One region of the Enterobacter quasiroggenkampii genome, then DNA from elsewhere that is predicted to be linked to it. Evidence: predicted binding sites of a transcription regulator. Region 1 holds the regulator's gene; each other region holds the start of a gene.
The links. Region 1 encodes sigma-54, which starts transcription at its own class of promoters, with help from an activator protein. Its sites were predicted from a motif close to GTTGGCACANNTTTCGCTNT; they were not measured.
Positions count from the first base shown of each region.

Region 1 (2,276 bases):
GGCGAACGCCGTCGTGTTGAGATTGCGCGTGCGCTGGCCGCAAACCCGAAATTTATCCTGCTGGATGAACCGTTTGCGGGCGTTGACCCGATCTCCGTTATCGACATCAAACGTATCATTGAACACCTGCGCGACAGCGGGCTTGGCGTACTGATCACCGACCACAACGTGCGTGAAACGCTGGCCGTGTGTGAACGCGCCTATATTGTGAGCCAGGGCAATCTGATCGCCCACGGTACGCCGCAGCAGATCCTCGAAGACGATCATGTTAAGCGCGTCTATCTTGGGGAAGACTTCAGACTCTGATAGGGTAGAGGTAACGTAACGCCGAACCGGAGAAAAATGCTCTGAACATGAAGCAAGGTTTGCAATTAAGGCTCAGCCAACAACTGGCGATGACGCCGCAGCTACAGCAGGCAATTCGCCTGTTGCAACTGTCCACGTTAGAACTTCAGCAGGAGCTCCAGCAGGCGCTGGACAGCAACCCCCTGCTGGAACAAACCGATCTTCATGACGAGGTAGATACCCAGCAATCGCAGGATACAGAAGCGCTCGATACCGCGGATGCACTCGAACAAAAAGAGATGCCCGACGAGCTTCCGCTGGATGCCAGCTGGGATGAAATCTACACCGCCGGAACCCCTTCCGGTACGCGTGCAGACTACCAGGACGATGAGCTACCGGTCTATCAGGGAGAAACCACCCAGTCGCTGCAGGATTACCTGATGTGGCAGGTGGAACTCACCCCCTTCTCCGATACCGACCGCGCGATTGCCACGTCAATTGTCGATGCCGTTGACGACACCGGCTATTTGACCGTCACGCTGGACGATATTCTGGAAAGCATGGGCGACGACGAGATTGAGCTTGAGGAAGTTGAAGCCGTTCTGAAGCGCATCCAGCGTTTCGATCCGGTAGGCGTAGCCGCAAAAGATCTGCGCGACTGCCTGCTGATCCAGCTTTCTCAGTTCAGCAAAGAGACGCCATGGCTCGACGAGGCGCGCGTAATCATCAGCGATCATCTTGATCTGCTGGCGAACCACGATTTCCGCACCCTGATGCGCGTCACGCGCCTGAAAGAAGAGGTGCTGAAAGAAGCGGTGAATCTGATCCAGTCGCTCGATCCGCGCCCCGGTCAGTCGATCCAGACCAGCGAACCCGAGTACGTGATCCCGGATGTGCTGGTCAGAAAAAATAACGGCCGCTGGGTCGTTGAACTGAACTCTGACAGTATCCCTCGCCTGCAAATCAACCAGCAGTATGCCTCCATGTGCACCAGCGTGCGTAACGACTCCGACAATCAGTATATTCGTAGCAATTTGCAGGAAGCGCGATGGCTGATCAAAAGTCTGGAGAGCCGAAATGATACGCTGCTACGCGTCAGCCGCTGCATTGTGGAACAGCAGCAGGCGTTCTTTGAGCAGGGTGAAGAGTATATGAAACCGATGGTGCTGGCGGATATCGCCCAGGCCGTCGAGATGCATGAATCAACCATTTCCCGTGTCACCACGCAGAAGTATCTGCACAGTCCACGCGGTATTTTTGAGCTTAAGTATTTCTTCTCCAGCCACGTGAATACCGAGGGCGGCGGCGAAGCGTCGTCCACGGCCATTCGCGCCCTGGTGAAGAAGTTGATCGCCGCGGAGAACCCCGCGAAGCCGCTAAGCGACAGTAAGTTAACCACCATGCTGTCCGATCAGGGTATTATGGTGGCACGTCGTACTGTTGCGAAGTATCGAGAGTCTTTATCCATTCCGCCGTCCAACCAGCGTAAACAGCTGGTCTGACACAACCGATAAGGAAGACACTATGCAGCTCAACATCACTGGACAAAACGTCGAAATTACTGAGGCTTTACGCGACTTTGTGAACACGAAGTTTGCAAAACTCGAGCAGTATTTCGAAAGGATCAATCAGGTCTATATTGTGTTGAAAGTGGAGAAAGTGACTCATATCTCGGATGCCACCCTGCATGTTAACGGGGGTGAACTGCATGCCAGTGCGGAAGGGCAAGACATGTACGCTGCTATCGACGGCTTGATTGATAAGCTTGCGCGACAGCTCAATAAACATAAAGATAAACTGAAACAACACTAATTGTCCGGGCAGTTAACGGGTGCAGGACGGCCTGTTGTGAAACACAACAGGCCATTTGTACAGTTAGCGCTTAGGTGAAATTATGATGAACAACGATTCCGCTCTTCAACTGAGCAATGTCCTTAACCAGGAATGTACCCGCAGTGCGGTTCACTGCCAGAGCAAAAAACGTGCGCTGG
Region 1 is NZ_CP143745.1:47,938-50,213, forward strand. Features, by position in the region: gene lptB (LPS export ABC transporter ATP-binding protein) at 1-306, shown strand, start outside; gene rpoN (RNA polymerase factor sigma-54) at 354-1,787, shown strand; gene hpf (ribosome hibernation promoting factor) at 1,810-2,097, shown strand; gene ptsN (PTS IIA-like nitrogen regulatory protein PtsN) at 2,180-2,276, shown strand, end outside.

Region 2 (2,276 bases), 480 kb from region 1:
AGCGATGATATCGCCCGCTTCAGCGATGTCGCTCTCGATACGCTCAAGACCCAGGTGAGTCAGTACTTTACCAACTTTACCGTTACGGGTTTTGCCTTCGCTATCGATGATAGTGACCTGCTGGTTCGGCTTCACTTTACCGCGCTTGATACGACCAATGCCGATAACGCCAACGTAGTTGTTGTAATCGAGCTGAGAGATCTGCATCTGCAGGGTACCGTCGAGATCGACGTTTGGCGCAGGAACACGGTCAACAATCGCCTGATACAGCGGGGTCATGTCTTCAGCCATGTCTTCGTGGTCCAGACCTGCGATACCGTTCAGCGCAGAGGCGTAAACGATAGGGAAGTCCAGCTGCTCGTCGGTCGCGTCGAGGTTAACGAACAGGTCGAATACCTGGTCAACAACCCAGTCAGGACGCGCGCCAGGGCGGTCAACTTTGTTGATAACAACGATTGGCTTCAGACCATGGGCAAATGCTTTTTTGGTCACGAAGCGCGTCTGTGGCATTGGGCCATCCATTGCGTCAACGACCAGCAGAACGGAGTCTACCATGGACATTACACGTTCAACTTCACCACCGAAGTCGGCGTGCCCTGGGGTATCAACGATGTTGATACGGTAGTCATTCCATTTAATCGCGGTGTTTTTCGCGAGGATGGTAATCCCACGCTCTTTCTCCAAATCGTTGGAGTCCATCACGCGTTCTTGGGTTTCGGCACGCGCATCAAACGTACCGGATTGCTGCAGCAGCTTATCGACCAGGGTAGTTTTACCATGGTCAACGTGCGCGATGATGGCGATGTTACGCAAATTTTCGATCACAACTTTGCCTCAGGCATTTAGAAATAGCGCGTTATTGTACACGGATTAATCGCACTACAAAACAGGATCACAAACATCCCCCGCAAACAAGTATTGCAGAGATGCTTTGTGATCGCTTTCACGGAGCGGTAAAAGGGCACTTTAACGTAAATTGCACCAATATGGTGCTCAATGTTCACATTGAAGCACTATACTGGTGCAACAAATCCATCGTGGTGCAGCCCTTTTGCACTATGGTGCGCATGATAACGCCTTTTTGGGGTGTTTTAAAAGTTGGCACAGATTTCGCTTTATAAAAAATACATGGCACCAGCCAGTACAAACAGAAATTGAAGACCTCGTTACCACGACGACAATGACCAATCTGGAGAGTTAAGTATGTCCGCTGAACACGTTTTGACGATGCTGAACGAACATGAAGTGAAGTTTGTTGATCTGCGCTTCACCGATACCAAAGGTAAAGAACAGCACGTCACAATCCCTGCTCATCAGGTGAACGCCGAATTCTTTGAAGAAGGCAAAATGTTTGACGGCTCCTCCATTGGTGGCTGGAAAGGCATTAACGAATCCGACATGGTTCTGATGCCAGATGCGACCACTGCGGTCATTGATCCGTTCTTCGAAGAACCTACCCTGATCATCCGTTGCGACATCCTCGAGCCAGGCACGCTGCAGGGCTACGACCGCGACCCACGTTCTATCGCGAAACGCGCTGAAGAGTACCTGCGTTCTACTGGCATCGCAGACACCGTTCTGTTCGGGCCAGAGCCAGAGTTCTTCCTGTTCGATGACATCCGTTTCGGTGCGTCTATTTCTGGCTCCCACGTGGCTATCGACGACATCGAAGGCGCATGGAACTCCTCCACCAAATACGAAGGTGGTAACAAAGGTCACCGTCCAGGCGTGAAAGGCGGTTACTTCCCGGTTCCTCCGGTCGACTCTGCACAGGACATTCGTTCCACCATGTGTCTGGTGATGGAAGAGATGGGCCTGGTTGTTGAAGCGCACCACCACGAAGTGGCGACGGCGGGTCAGAACGAAGTGGCTACCCGCTTCAACACCATGACCAAAAAAGCGGACGAAATTCAGATCTACAAATACGTTGTGCACAACGTTGCGCACCGTTTCGGTAAAACCGCGACCTTCATGCCAAAACCAATGTTTGGCGACAACGGTTCCGGTATGCACTGCCACATGTCTCTGTCCAAGAACGGTACCAACCTGTTCTCTGGTGACAAATATGCCGGTCTGTCCGAGCAGGCACTGTATTACATTGGCGGCGTAATCAAACACGCTAAAGCGATCAACGCCCTGGCGAACCCAACCACCAACTCCTACAAGCGTCTGGTCCCGGGCTACGAAGCGCCAGTGATGCTGGCCTACTCTGCGCGTAACCGTTCTGCTTCTATCCGTATCCCGGTGGTGGCATCTCCTAAAGCGCGTCGTATCGA
Region 2 is NZ_CP143745.1:523,757-526,032, forward strand. Features, by position in the region: gene typA (ribosome-dependent GTPase TypA) at 1-825, opposite strand, end outside; gene glnA (glutamate--ammonia ligase) at 1,204-2,276, shown strand, end outside.
Region 2: a site for sigma-54 is predicted at 1,098-1,117, ahead of glnA (glutamate--ammonia ligase). Genes of this name have one in related genera too.

Region 3 (2,276 bases), 500 kb from region 1:
ATACGCGCAGAAGTTTGGCCTGTAGCGACAGGGAAAGCTCGCCTATTTCATCCAGAAACAGCGTACCGTTATCGGCCATTTCGAACTTGCCGCTGCGGTTGCTGATGGCGCCGGTAAACGCCCCTTTGACGTGACCAAACAATTCGCTTTCCGCCACGCTTTCCGGCAGCGCGGCGCAGTTGAGGTACACCAGCGGATTGACCGCGCGCGGCGACGCTTCATGAATCGACTTCGCCACCAGCTCCTTGCCGGTGCCGGTCTCCCCGAAGATCAGCACGTTCAAATCGGACGCGGCAACAATCTCAATCTCTTTTTTGAGCTGCGCCATGCCCGGCGAGAGGCCAATCATCTCCGTGTGCGCCACCTGCTCAAACGCCGCCGGGCTGCCGGGAAGGATATTCTGGCTCTCCAGCTGTCCAATCAGCAGCGCGTTGTTAAGCGCCCCAGCAGCCAGCGCCGCAATGAGGCGCAACTCTTCATCGCTGAAAGTATCGAACTGGTCCGGCGACATGCCGTCGAGGGTTAACGCGCCAATCAGGTTTTGCCCGGCAAACAGCGGCAGGCCAATACAGGCGTGCACCTTCAGGCTCTCCTGGCCTGGAATCAGCCCGTCGTACGGGTCGGGCAGATCGCTGTCCGCTGGGAAACGCACCACGTCACCCGCGCGGGCAATGGTCTCCAGACGTGGATGGCCTTCAAGGGTAAAGCGCCGCCCGAGCACGTCCTTCGCCAGGCCGTCGATTGCCAGGGGGATAAACTGCCGCCCTTCGTAGCGCAGCAGCGCCGAGGCGTCGCACGCCAGCACGTGGCGCAGCGTGGAGATCAACCGCTGAAAGCGGTCCTGATGGCCGATACCGGTTTGCAGCTCAATGGCGATCTTCGCCAGCACGTCTACGGAAAAGCTCATGTCTGCCTCGCTGTCATTTTGACAATGCATATTGTCATAATGACACTACTTTTGATAGTCAAAATGACTACCCATTACGGATCATAAAAATTTTAATTTATAAAAATCAATAAATTAAAAGTTGGCACGCAGCTTGATATAAGCAAACCATCCTATTTGAAAAACGCGATATTACGCTGAGGTTTGCTATGTCTATTCTGGTTAAAAATAACATTCATTGGGTGGGTCAACGTGACTGGGAAGTGCGCGATTTCCACGGGACGGAATATAAAACGCTGCGCGGCAGCAGCTACAACAGCTATCTCATCCGCGAAGGAAAAAACGTGCTGATCGATACCGTCGATCACAAGTTCAGCCGCGAGTTCGTGCAGAACCTGCGCGGTGAAATCGACCTGAATGCCATCGACTACATCATCATCAACCATGCGGAGGAGGATCATGCCGGTGCCCTGACCGAGCTGATGTCGTATATTCCGGACACTCCGATCTACTGCACCACCAACGCCATCGACTCGATCAACGGTCACCACCACCATCCGGAGTGGAACTTCCACACCGTGAAAACGGGCGACGCGCTGGATATCGGCAACGGCAAGCAGCTGATCTTCGTGGAAACGCCCATGCTGCACTGGCCGGACAGCATGATGACCTACATGACCGGCGACGCGGTGCTGTTCAGCAACGACGCCTTCGGCCAGCACTACTGCGACGAACGCCTGTTTAATGACGAAGTGGATCAGACCGAGCTGTTCGAACAGTGCCAGCGTTACTACGCCAACATCCTTACCCCGTTCAGCCGCCTGGTGACGCCAAAAATCACCGAGATCCTCGGCTTTAACCTGCCGGTGGAGATGATTGCCACCTCTCACGGCGTGGTGTGGCGTGAAAACCCAACCCAAATCGTCGAGCTGTACCTGAAATGGGCGGCGGATTATCAGGAAGACCGCATCACGATCTTCTACGACACCATGTCCAACAATACCCGCATGATGGCGGACGCCATTGCCCAGGGCATCAACGAAGTGGACCCGAACGTGGCGGTGAAAATCTTCAACGTGGCGCGCAGTGATAAAAACGAGGTATTAACCAACGTTTTCCGCTCTAAGGGCGTGCTGGTGGGCACCTCCACCATGAACAACGTGATGATGCCGAAGATTGCCGGTCTGGTCGAAGAGATGACTGGCCTGCGTTTTCGCAACAAGCGCGCCAGCGCCTTTGGCTCCCACGGCTGGAGCGGCGGCGCGGTCGACCGCCTTTCCACCCGTTTACAGGATGCAGGGTTTGAGATGTCGATGAGCCTGAAAGCGAAATGGCGGCCGGATATCGACGCCCTGGAAATCTGCCGCCAGCACGGCCGCGACATCGCCCT
Region 3 is NZ_CP143745.1:4,272,173-4,274,448, forward strand. Features, by position in the region: gene norR (nitric oxide reductase transcriptional regulator NorR) at 1-907, opposite strand, end outside; gene norV (anaerobic nitric oxide reductase flavorubredoxin) at 1,096-2,276, shown strand, end outside.
Region 3: a site for sigma-54 is predicted at 1,028-1,047, ahead of norV (anaerobic nitric oxide reductase flavorubredoxin). Genes of this name have one in related genera too.